2 regions of the Desulfovibrio sp. 1188_IL3213 genome follow, and region 2 is predicted to be linked to the other one. Evidence: predicted binding sites of a transcription regulator. Region 2 holds the regulator's gene; the other holds the start of a gene.

Region 1 (6,474 bases), on a different contig from region 2:
ATTCTTCATGTTTTTTTATATGGCATCAGATTTAATGCCGGTATGAACTGGAGCGTCTATGAGTATTATGTGCTTAAATATGTTTTATTACGGCAACATGGAAGTTTTTTTATTATGAAAAAACAATATCGTAATATCGATGTATTCACCGCTGCCATCCAGAGAATCGAAGCGATATTTGACAATTTTGAGCGGGTGTATGTGTCTTTTTCCGGGGGCAAAGACTCGGGCTGCCTTGTCCATCTGGCGCTGGAGGTGGCACGCAGAAAAAAAAGGCTTCCGCTCGACGTTCTGCATATAGATCTTGAAGCCTGGTACGCGCACACTGCCGACTTTGTCGCCAGAATCATGACCCGGCCGGAAATCAGGCCCCACTGGATCTGCCTGCCCATGCACCTGCGCAATGCCGTAAGCCAGACCCAGCCGCACTGGCTCTGCTGGGACCCCGAAGCCCGTGCGGGTTGGATACGCGAACTTCCCCGGCTTCCGGGAGTTATCAGCGATGAAAATCATTTTTCATGGTTCCGGCGCGGGATGGAGTTTGAAGAATTTGTGCCTTTGTTCGGCCGGCATTTTTCCCAGGGGAAAGATTGCGCCTGCCTTGTGGGCATTCGCAGTGATGAAAGCCTGAACCGTTATCGCACCATCAAGTCGTGGACAAAACGGCGCTGGAACCGCCAGGGCTGGACGACGGTTTCCGGAGCCGGACTTGTCAACGCCTACCCCATATATGACTGGCGGGCCGAAGATATCTGGACGGCCCACGGGCGGATGCGGTGGGACTATAATCGTGTGTACGACCTGATGCATATGGCGGGGCTGAGCCTTGCGCAAATGCGCCTCTGCCAGCCGTTTGGCGATGACCAGCGAAAGAGCCTCTGGCTTTTCAAGATTCTGGAGCCGGAGACATGGGCGCGGCTTGTCAGCCGGGTGCAGGGGGCGAACTTCGGAAACCGTCACGCCGCAACATCCGGCAATGTGATGGGCAACTATCACATAAGTCTTCCGGAAGGCCATACGTGGCAAAGCTATTGTGAGTTTCTCCTGTCCTCCATGCCTGAAAGCACGGCTGATCATTACCGCAATAAAATCCGCATTTTTACGCGCTGGTGGCGCGATCACGGGGTTGCGCCTATCCCGGATGAGGCGGAGCCGCGCCTGGAGTCCGCCCGTAAAGCCCCGAGTTGGCGGCGGGTATGCAAGGTTCTTTTAAAAAATGACTACTGGTGCAAAGGGCTGTCGTTCAGCCAGACAAAAAAGGAAATGGAAAAGCAGCTGAAATGGGTGTTGCGCCTGGTGAAGTAGGGAGCTGTTATGCACATTGAAAAGTTTGTCCATAAAAGTAACCCAGAAGACAATGCGCAATTATTCAGTTTGATAGGAGAGTTCTGCGCGTGCGCCGCCACAAGGGATGCCCTGGGCTGCATGATTTCAAGCCGTCCCGGGCAGGTGTGGTATGTGGCGACAGAGCGGCATGAGGTTCACGCCTTCGGCTCCATACGGGTCCAGGGCAAGAAAGGTCTGCTGCGCCATTTGTACAGCCCGGTTGATGACGACATGCTCCGGGAAACAGTCTTGCGCCACTGCATCGAGCACGCGCGGCGTCATCATGCCCGGTCCGTATGGCTTACGGATTACATCTCTCTGGAATCGCGCTATGCGCCTCTGGGTTTTATGCCGCACGGAAACCTCAGGGGCCGGTTTATACAATATGTTTTATGGTTAGAGGAGCCCAATGAATCTTGAGCAATGTATCGATACTCTGGAAGGCGCGCTGCAGGCCGATGGCCGCGGCTTTGATCAACGGGTGGCAATATACAATCGTCTTGTGGATATGGCCGCCCGCTATCTGGATATGCCCCATCCGGCCGCGCGTCCCCAGTTGGTGCGCGTGGAAAAGGTGAAAGGCAACGACTATAACCCCAATAAAGTCGCGCCGCCTGAGATGCGGCTGTTGCGTTTGTCTATGGCAAAAGACGGGCAGACCACGCCGGTGGTTGTTGCCAGAGCCGACAAGGGCGCGTTTCAGATTGTGGACGGATTTCACCGCAGGAGCGTCGCAAAAAATGCGCCTGAAGTTCACGAGGCCCTTTCGGGCCACCTTTTCATTGTTGAGCTGGATAAGCCTCTTGAGGACAGAATCACGTCCACGGTGCGGCATAATATGGCTCGGGGAGCGCACAAGGTCGAGCTGACGGCCAAGCTGGTAGCCGCCCTGAAAGGCTATAACTGGAGCAGTGAGCGTATTGGCCGCGAATTGGGCATGGACCCTGACGAGGTTTTGCGGCTCAGGCAAATGACGGGGCTGGCCGAAGCTTTCGCAGACAGGGAATTTTCCAGGGCCTGGGACTAGATCAGATTAACTTTGAGAATATACATTCTCAAAGTTTAAGGCACGCTCACTTCGGCGTTTAACCGCGCAGATAAACTGCGCTTACGCCTCCGTAGCGAACGTCTGCTCACGCAGCCGTCCGAGCAATTTAAAAGTTAAATTGCTCTAGCCGCGTTCCCGGCATGAGTTTGGACCGCAAGAATGTGGGCAAGCAGGCTTCTCATTGCCTTTCTGCCGTTTGCGTTGTCCAGGCCGTGCGAAAGCCTGCGCGTATCCCGGATGCCCTTGCGGGATTTACGCATGTTCTGAGGCTCTTTGGCGGTCCTGTTTGCTCCGGCAGGAAGGATTTTGGCTTTTTGGATTGAACAGAGGGCCATAAGCTACTGGAATATTGCCGCAGGCTTGTGAGATGGTTTGAAGAGAGAGCCGATCGAGGCCTGCTTTTTCCGGTCCTGGGTTCGTCACGTCAATAAAGTGGCGAAACCCGGGACCGTTATTTTTGAGGCCGTAATTTTGTTGGTTAATGTACTGTTTTTATTGTTTAATATATGTTTGGAACAAATGTTGCTTTATGCCTGCCAAGCAGCCCAGAAGGACTGCGGGAGGATCTATGAAAAGTTTGTTCAGCAGCCAGATCGGCCTTGTGGGTACGGTCATGAACATGCAGCTTGAACGGCAAAACGTCATTGCCGGCAACCTGGCGAACATCGACACCCCCAATTACAAACCGCGTGAACTGAGCTTTGAAAAAGAGCTTCAGACGGCCCTCGGGCAGGATATGGAAGGGCAGATGAGCCGTACCAGCGCGGAACACATACCTTCGGCCTTTGATGCCTCAAGCTTCAGGCCAGAATGGTCAGAGGCGTTCAAGCCCCGGCTCATCCACGGCGAAGACCGGGTGAATCTTGATAAGGAAATGGCCAAGCACTCCAAGAACCAGTTGCAGTTCACGGCGTTGGCCCAGGTTCTTACCAAAACATTTGAAGGTATGCATACGGTCATACAAGACGGCAAGCAGGCATAGCCCGTTTGCCGCCGCAAGAGCATTTTGCCTTTGTCTGCGTTGGATCGTGCCTTGTCCGGCATACGCGACGCCAGTTTTTCAAGGCAGAAGGCCCGCCGCACGGCGCAGCATTTTACGTGACAGGCCCGGCGGCACAGCAGTGATTTGAGATCAGGAGAGCGCCATGGATTTCATGACAGCATTTGACATAAGCGCATCGGGGCTTGCAGCCGACCGCACGCGCATCAATACCATATCCATGAACCTGGCTAATGCCAAAACTACACGCACCCCTATGGGCGGGCCTTACCGCCGGCGCAGCGTGGTACAGCAGACGGCCGACCTGGATGATCCTTTTTCCGTTCATATGCGTTCGGCACTTGACCGCGCGGTCAAGGGGGTGCGCGTCATGGCCGTGACTATGGATAACCGCCCCTTCAAGCGCGTGTACGAACCGGGCAATCCCGATGCCAACGCCGAGGGCTATGTGCTGTATCCTGACATAAACGTGGTGGAAGAAATGGCAAACCTCATGACGGCGCAGCGCAACTTTGAGGCCAACGTCACCACCGTTGATGCCGTTAAGGGCATGTATATCAAGGCCCTTGAGATCGGAAAATAAGACTTTCACCGTCCCCGTATGACAGGGCGGAGCCGCTGAGACAATTCAGGAGAAGGCCATGAGCATACAAGCAGTGGGCATGCGCGCGTACAGTGAGGCCATGCAGCATTTCAACAGGGTAGAAGGCAGCCTGCAGCAGGGTTCGTCTGTCAGCGGCAAAACCCTTTTTTCCCGCACCCTGGATCAAAGCCTTGCTCGCAGCAAGGTGGACACCGGCGAAAATTTCGGCGCCCAGGTGGATATGGTGCAGTTTCCCGGCAAGACGCACACCCCGGTTACGCCTGAAAACAGCTTTACCGGAACACTCAAGGATTCGCTGAACAAGGTAAACCAGCTGCAGGGCGTCAAGAATGAGGCCATCAACGAATTTGCCTCAGGCCGTACCCAGAACGTGCAGGAACTCATGATCACCATGCAGAAGTCCAGCCTTGCCATGAAGCTGACCACCGCCGTCCGCGGCAAGGTGCTGGAGGCATACAAAGAAATTTCCAAGATGCAGTTCTAGAGCAATTTCACTTTGAAATTGCTCTGGCGGCTGCGTGGGCAGTCGCCCGCCGCGAAGGCGTAAGCGCAATTTATTTGCGCGGTTAAACGCCGAAGCGAGCGTGTCTTAAACTTTGAAAATGTACATTTTCAAAGTTAATCTGCTCTAGACAGTGTCGTCACGAGCGCCTTTCCCGGTATCTCTGCGTCGAACTTCGCCTTTTATTCCGGTCGAGTACCATAAGAGTACACTCCCTGCATAAAAGGCTCGTTCTCCTTGATATACCAAGGAAATTCATCTCGTGACGACACTGTCTAGAGCATTTAACACTTGAAATGCTTGCTTACGGCAGGCAAAAGCCTGCCTACTCGCATTTCGTGGCAAGGATTTTCAAGAAAATCCTTGCAGAGCAGTTGACTCGTTTCATTCGTAAACTGCTCTAGAGCATATTAACTTTGAAATACTTCACATTTCAAAGTTTTCATTCAGCCGAAAAATGTGGTTTCCAGCAGAATCCGCGCCATGTTATGGAGCATTGCACTTTCGTGCAGCGTTAGAACATTTACACTTTTCCAAAGCTAACATGCTCTAGAATATGATTTTTTTCCCAGACTCCTGAACAGCCTCCCCCTGCATGCTTTGCCGTGCAGGGGGAGACTGCTTTTGAGGCGTCATAAATTTGAATTTCAGGTACTTACAAAATAGGATTGAAAATATATCCTGTTATTACAATATAATACATTTAGGCATGAATGTTGCTACCGCAAGGCAAGCCCGGCCTTGTGCCGGAAAACCGGCGCCAGAGCGCACAGGAGCGGATCATGCCTGCATTCATCCAACAGTTTGTCAATTCGTTCAAAGCAGTATGGGCAAAGATGAGCCAGCTGCAACGCATGGCCGCCGCAGGCGGGGCCGTGGCTCTGCTGGCTGCCATTATCGGCCTTTCCATATGGATGGGGCGCCCCGAATACCGCGTTCTGTATTCCAATCTTGGTCCTGAAGACGCCAGCGTGGTGGTCAAGGCCCTGCAGGCCGACAAGGTTGTCTACCGCATTGCTGATAACGGGGCCACCATCATGGTTCCGCAGGAAGTGGTGTACGACCAGCGCATCAAGATCGCGGGCGAAGGCGGTCTGGTGGGGCAGGGCATCGGCTTTGAAATTTTTGACAAGGTCAAGGTCGGCCAGACCGACTTTGTGCAGAAAATAAACTATACCCGCGCCCTCCAGGGTGAACTGGCCCGCACCATCAGCGAATTCCCCAGTGTGGAAAGCGCGCGCGTGCATCTGGTCATTCCCCGCCGCAGTCTTTTTGTCGAAGAACGCCAGTCGCCTTCGGCCTCGGTGGTGCTCAAGCTCATTCGTCCCAACATCAAGGTTGACCAGAAAGAAATCAACGCCATCCTCAATATGATGCTCATGTCTGTGGAAGGGCTGGACAGGGGGCATGTTTCCATTACCGATACCAGCGGCAAGGTGCTGTACCAGCCGGAAGAAGACAGCCTGGCGGGCATTACCACCACGCAGATGGAATACCGCCAGACCGTGCAGCGCAATCTTGAGCGCCGCATCGAGGAAATGCTCCAGCCCCTTTTCGGCCCCGGCCGCGTCATCGCCAAAGTTAACGCCGACATGGACTTCAGCCAGAAGACCATACGCCGCGAGCTGTTCGATCCTGAAAGAACCGCTGTGCGCAGTGAATATCGTCAGGAAGAAAGCCAGCAGGGCCGCGCCAACCTTGAGGCCGGATCGCCGGACGTGAATTTTCGCGGCGACGGCATTACCGGTTCTGTATCCGACCAGAGCGGAACCCGCGAATCCCGCACCACCAATTATGAAATCAACAAAGAAGAACAGCAGATCGTGTCCAACGTGGGAGAATTGCGCCGCCTGACGGTTGCAGTCCTCATTGATGGCACGTATGTAAAGACCGATGGCGCGTGGACGTTTATGCCGCGCAAGAGCGAAGAGCTTGAACAGGTGCGCCAGCTTGTTCATAATGCCGTGGGGCTGGATGCGGGCCGGGGAGACGCG
Region 2 (6,474 bases):
AAGATTACGTCCGTGCGCGAACTTATGGACAGCCTGCAGCACGAATTTGACGAAGCCATGTCTTCGTTGAGCAAAAGCGTGCAAAACATGTTCAACAGCGGCAAAAGCTAGCGTCGCCAACGCCTGAGCCGCCTGCCGGGTAAAGTGGTCGCTGCTCTGGCTCTGATGGCCGCCCGAAAAGATGGCCGCCTGAAATGGTTGCCGTTTAAGGCAGCTGTTGCCTGAAATATCTGCCTGATGGCGGAGCAGTCTGCCCTGCGTCCACGGCATTGCGGCCTTTCTCAGGTCGTTTGCAGCAGGAAAGCGCCCCGCAAACCGGGTGAAGAGTGAACAGCCTTGCGGTACTTTTTCAAACCCGCACCGGGCAGTGGCATTTTAGCCGCCCAGTTGCCTTGAAAAAACGACACATCCGGCATAGCCGCCAGCAAAGGCAGCCACGACCGTAAATACAGAAATCCCCTGGCACAGCCAGGGGATTTCTGTATTTACAAAGAAAGCGAAACTCAAAAAAACATGTCTATTTCGCGCCTGGCTGCCCCTGAGTCGAGGCCGGCAGGCCGACTACTGCCCGCGCAAATAGCGCACGGCATTGACAAACAGGAGTGTTCCGGGCGGGTCCAGTTCGCCGCGGGTCCAGGCGGGATGGTTGGTCACATGGTGGAAAGCTTCCGGATGGGGCATAAGGCCAAGCACCCGCCCCGTGGGATCGGTCAGACCGGCAATGGCCAGGGCAGAACCGTTGGGATTGAGCGGATACTCCTGCGTGGGCTGTCCCGTTTCGGGGTCAGCGTATTGCAGGGCGATAAGATTTTCCTCCTGCAAGCGCTGCAGGCATTCTTCATCGCGCGGCACAAGCTTGCCTTCGCCGTGACGCACAGGCATGCACAGCATGGGCATGTCTTTTGTGAAAACACAGGGGCTTTTGGCGTTGGGCAAAAGGTGAACCCACCGGTCTTCATAGCGGGCGGAATCGTTATGCCCCAGTGAAACCTGGCGCTCAAAACGCACGCCGCCAAAGGCGGGCAGCAGCCCCAGTTTCGCCAGAAGCTGAAAGCCGTTACAAATTCCCAGAATGAGCTTGCCCTCATCCAGAAAGTCGCGCAAACTCTGCAGCAGGGGAACGCCCTGCGCATCCTTCAGGTAGCGCCAGCGCATTACCGCGGCCTGAGCCGCCCCCAGATCATCACCATCCAGAAAGCCGCCGGGAAAAACCAGAAAATGGTAGTCAGCCAGACGCACCTTGGCCGCTACAATGTCTGAAAAGTGAACCACGTCAGCCCTGTCTGCACCAGCAAGACGGGCGGCGTGGGCCGTTTCCAGATGAGAATTTGTTCCGTAACCGGTGATGACCAGTGTATTGACCGTGCCCATGCGGGTAAAGCCTCCTTGGCTTGCAGCAGATCTTTCAGTGTGCGGGCAAGTGCGTACCAGGCGCGCAACGCGCGGCCCGTGGGCCGCAATGAGCCCGCACCCCAAGAGCCGCCGGTAAAGCAAGGTCGACCCGCGCACGCTGAAGAGGGAATATCACACTACTTACCTTGTTTTCGATAGTCAATGCTAGCCAAAAAAATCATTTTGGGCTATGAACTTGGGTTGTGCTAAAAAGCGATCAAGAATCAAGGTGGAGGCCATGAAAACTAAGTTTATCTTTGTGACGGGCGGAGTTCTGTCATCCTTGGGCAAGGGCCTGGCGGCCGCCTCGCTGGGCGCGCTGCTGCAAACCCGTGGCCTTACGGTAACGATACAGAAACTCGACCCCTATATTAACGTTGACCCCGGCACCATGAATCCTTTTCAGCATGGTGAGGTTTTCGTCACTGACGACGGGGCCGAAACCGACCTGGACCTGGGCCATTACGAGCGTTATCTCAACGTACCCATGTCGCGGAAAAACAATACCACATCGGGGGCCATCTATAACCAGGTTATCGCCAAGGAACGGCACGGCGATTACCTGGGGGCCACTGTGCAGGTCATCCCCCACATTACGGACGAAATCAAGGGCGTGGTGCTCTCTCTGGCCGAAGGCGAAGACGCGCCGGACGTTGCCATCATCGAGATAGGCGGCACTGTGGGCGACATCGAGGGTCTGCCCTTTCTTGAGGCCATACGCCAGTTGCGCTCCGAACTGGGACGCGACAACTGCCTCAACATCCACCTGACCCTGGTTCCCTACCTGCGCAGTGCCGGTGAGCACAAGACCAAGCCCACCCAGCACAGCGTTAAGGAACTGCTTTCCATCGGCATCCAGCCCGACATTATCCTTTGCCGCTGCGAGCAAAGCATTCCTGAAGAACTGCGCCGCAAGATCGCCCTGTTCTGCAACGTTGATCAGGACGCCGTGTTCTCGTCGGTGGACGTGAACAATATCTACGAAGTGCCGCTTAAGTTCTATGCGGAAGGCTTTGATCAAAAAGTCGCCATCATGCTGCGCCTGCCCGCACGCAACGCCCAGCTTGACGCCTGGGAAAAGCTTGTGAGCGACAGCGACAACCCGCAGGGCAAGGTTACCGTCGCCATCGTGGGCAAGTATGTGGACCTTAAAGAAGCCTACAAGAGCCTGCACGAAGCCCTCATTCACGGCGGCGTCGCCAACCGGGTTCAGGTAGACCTGCGCTACGTCAACTCTGAAAATGTGGACGACGCCAACGCGGCCGAACACTTCAAGGGCTGCGACGGCATTCTGGTCCCCGGCGGCTTCGGCTATCGCGGCGTGGAAGGCAAAATCGCGGCCATCCGCTATGCGCGTGAAAACAGCATACCGTTTTTCGGCATCTGTCTCGGCATGCAGTGCGCGGTTATCGAATTTGCCCGTCATATGGCGGAAATGGCCGACGCCAACTCCGAAGAATTTGACCACCGTTCCAAGCACAAGGTCATTTACCTCATGACCGAATGGTACGACTTCCGCACCAGAAACGTGGAAAAACGCGACGCTGGCAGCGACAAGGGCGGCACCATGCGCCTTGGCTCCTACCCCTGCAAGGTCATGCCCGAGTCGCGCGCCTTTGAGGCGTACAAAACCGATCTGGTTGAAGAGCGCCACCGCCACCGCTATGAGTTCAACAATGAATTCAAGGAAGCCCTGGCGGAAAAAGGCATGATCTTCAGCGGAACCTCGCCCGACGGCTCCCTGGTGGAAATTGTAGAGCTGCCGGAACACCCCTGGTTCCTGGGCTGCCAGTTCCACCCCGAATTCAAATCCCGCCCCATGAATGCCCATCCGCTGTTCAGGGAGTTCATCGGCGCGGCCAAAAAGCACGCCAAAGTCTGATCCTCGGCGCAGGGCAAGAGGCAAAACCCCTTCTCCCATGTTTGCATATCTTCGCGCGGGCCTCTGGCCCGCGCTTTCATTTTATGACAAACCCACCACGGTACAACAAAGTGGAAACATTGTATTTTCAAAAATCTTCCCGGCATTGCTGCGCTCAAGCCAAAGTCACCGTCCCGCCAGGCAAACTTTGATCCAACTAGAGCAGATTAACTTTGAGAATGTACATTCTCAAAGTTTAAGGCACGCTCACTTCGGCGTTTAACCGCGCAGATAAACTGCGCTTACGCCTCCGTAGCGAACGTCTGCTTACGCAGCCGCCAGAGCAATTTCAAAGTGAAATTGCTCTAACCGAGCTTTCTGACTTTTGATAGTGCAACCTCTGGCTATTGCGTAATTTTTGCCACTATGGCACACTACTTGTAACCACAAGTATAAGGCTTCAGGATTTTTCAAGGCGGAAAACGCACATGGCACTGGAACTTCGACAGCAATTGAAACTGGCTCAGCAGCTGGTGATGACCCCGCAACTACAGCAGGCCATCAAGCTGCTTCAGCTCTCGCGTCTGGAGCTTCTGGAGACCGTGCAGCAGGAGATGCTGGAAAATCCTTTTCTTGAAGAATCGCACGGGGACGATCCGTCTCCGGATCATGTGGACGACCGGCGGGAAAACAGCGCGGAAGAAGCTTACGACAAGGAACTGGCAAAGGATGCCGACTGGGAGGATTACCTCGGAGAATTCGCCAGTACCCCCCGCCTTGTGCAGCCACGCGAATTTGAATCCGCAGAAGACATCTCCCCCCTCGAAGCCCGCTACTCCGCCAAACCTACCCTTGAAGGGCATCTGCTCTGGCAGCTCCGCCTTTCATCCCTTACCGATGCCCAGAAAGATATTGGCGAAGTGATCATCGGCAACCTCTCTTCCGCGGGCTACCTGCAAGCCAGCATTGAGGAAGTGGCCCAGATGGCCCAGGCGGAACCGGCCGAGGCTCTGGACGTGCTTGAACGGGTGCAGATGTTTGACCCCGTGGGCGTGGCCGCCCGCGACGCCCGCGAGTGCCTGCTGGTGCAGATCAAAAGCCTCAGGTACGACCGCGATCCCATTTTGCTTGAGCTTGTGAACGCGCACCTTGAAGACCTTGAAGCCAAGCGCTACAAGCCCCTGCTGCGCAAGTTCAGGCTGGACATGGATGAGCTGAAGGAATACCTCGACATCATCCAGAGCCTTGATCCCCTGCCCGGAGCCAGCTTCGGCGGCGGCGAACCGGCCTATGTAAGCCCGGATGTCTTCGTGTACAAAATGGGTGGTGAGTTTATCATCCTGCTCAATGAAGACGGCCTGCCGCAACTGCAGCTTTCCAACCTGACCCAGATGGACATGGGTGCCGCTTCGGATAAGGAAAAAGAATACTGTACGGAAAAAATGCGCGCGGCCACATGGCTGATCAAAAGTCTGTACCAGCGCCAGCGCACGCTGTACAAGGTAATGGAAAGCATCGTGCGGCATCAGCAGCCCTTTTTTGAAGAAGGCGTCACACGGCTTGCCCCCCTTATTCTCAAGGACATTGCCGACGACATCAGCATGCACGAGTCTACGGTAAGCCGCATCACCACCAATAAATACGTGGCTACGCCACATGGCATTTTCGAACTCAAATTTTTCTTCAACAGCGGGCTTGAACTTGATGACGGAAGCCAGGTCGGCTCTGAAAGCGTCAAAGCCCTCATTAAAAAATTCATTGCTGATGAAGACACAAAGTCGCCCCTCAGCGATGAACGCATCGGCGAAATGCTCAAGGAACGCCTCAAGGTCAATATTGCCCGGCGAACCGTGGCTAAATACCGTACTGCCCTTGACATACCCTCATCCTCCAGGCGCAAGGAGCATTTCTGATCTTTCCGCCGCGTCCCGGAACCCCGGTTCCTGCCGCCGCAAAGGCACATGACGCGCAAGATTGCGAAAAAGGCTTACACCGTCGCTTTTCGCTGCCCGCCCAAGGGCGGGGCCTCGCGGTTGCCATGCCGGAAACCGCCATCACAAGGAGGATTATATGAATATCTCTTTTGCCTTCAAAAACTTTGAAGCCTCCGACCATCTTAAAAAATATGCCCGCCGCCGCATGGAAAAGCTTGGGCGTTTTTTCGGCAAGTCCGCCGGTCTTGAAGTTACCGTCGTGCTGACCGTAGATAAATTCCGCCACCGCTGCGAAGTTACCGTTGTGGGGGAAGGGCTGCACATCAACGCCACTGAACAGACCACCGACATGTACGCTGCCATTGACCTTGTGACAGACAAGGTCGAAGCTCAGATCAAGCGTCAGGTTTCACGGGTCAAAACCCAGCGCCGTCAGGCGCGCAGCGCCGATGTTGATGTGTACACATACAATATCGAGGCAGAAGCCGAAGCCCCGCAACCTGTGGAAGGCACAGACCGCCTGGCGGCCAAGCCCCTGCACCTTGACGAGGCTCTCATGCAGCTTGACTCTATCGGCAGTGAGTTTCTGGTCTTTTTTAACGCTGAAAACGGTCGCATCAACGTCGTATACCGCACCCGCACAAGCGGTTATGCGCTGATTGACCCTGTTTTATAACACGCCTGTTCCGGGCCGCCCAAAAACACCGTTGCCTGGGCGGCCCGGGAATTTCAGGGGGAACCATGAGCACCGCCGCACATCAGCGCCCCGAAGGGCCGGTGATTGAAACCGTTGCCGCCGGGCCGCCCGTAGCCGTGTGCATTGTCACCGGCCTTTCCGGTGCGGGCAAAAGTACGGCCCTCAAGGTTTTTGAAGACATGGGCCATTTTGTGGTGGACGGCCTGCCCGCAAGCCTTGCCCCTGAAATGGTGGACATGATGTCCCGCCCCTCCATGAGCCATTTCAAAGGCATCGCCCTTGGCATGGACCTGCGGCAAAGCAACTTTCTGGATGAAATCAACGAAGCCCTGTCCGACCTTGCAGCCGTAAACATACGGCCCATGCTTCTTTTTATGGAGTGCGACGCGCAGGAACTTATACGTCGCTACGCCACAACCCGTCGCCCGCACCCTCTGGAACGTGAAGGCATGGGCCTTGAGGCTTCGCTGTTGTCGGAACGTAACAGCCTGAGCCCCCTGCGCGAAATGGCCGACCTGGTTATTGATACCTCGCGTTTTTCCATTCACGACCTGCGCCGCGCCATACAAAAGCGCTGGAGCGACAGCAAA

Evidence for each region. Region 2 encodes sigma-54, which starts transcription at its own class of promoters, with help from an activator protein. Its sites were predicted from a motif close to CTGGCACGGNNNNTGCTT; they were not measured.
Region 1: a site for sigma-54 is predicted at 2,885-2,902, ahead of flgB (flagellar basal body rod protein FlgB). Genes of this name have one in related genera too.

Annotation. Positions count from the first base shown of each region.
Region 1 covers NZ_JBAIYR010000016.1:11,540-18,013, forward strand. Annotated here, with positions in the region: gene V6C16_RS02055 (phosphoadenosine phosphosulfate reductase) at 115-1,305, shown strand; gene V6C16_RS02060 (hypothetical protein) at 1,315-1,746, shown strand; gene V6C16_RS02065 (IbrB-like domain-containing protein) at 1,736-2,353, shown strand; gene flgB (flagellar basal body rod protein FlgB) at 2,943-3,356, shown strand; gene flgC (flagellar basal body rod protein FlgC) at 3,520-3,957, shown strand; gene fliE (flagellar hook-basal body complex protein FliE) at 4,016-4,462, shown strand; gene fliF (flagellar basal-body MS-ring/collar protein FliF) at 5,263-6,474, shown strand, end outside.
Region 2 covers NZ_JBAIYR010000036.1:4,271-10,744, reverse strand. Annotated here, with positions in the region: gene V6C16_RS03585 (NAD(P)H-dependent flavin oxidoreductase) at 1-111, shown strand, start outside; gene V6C16_RS03580 (phosphoribosylformylglycinamidine synthase subunit PurQ) at 562-1,371, opposite strand; gene V6C16_RS03575 (CTP synthase) at 1,631-3,274, shown strand; gene rpoN (RNA polymerase factor sigma-54) at 3,742-5,166, shown strand; gene hpf (ribosome hibernation-promoting factor, HPF/YfiA family) at 5,324-5,863, shown strand; gene rapZ (RNase adapter RapZ) at 5,929-6,474, shown strand, end outside.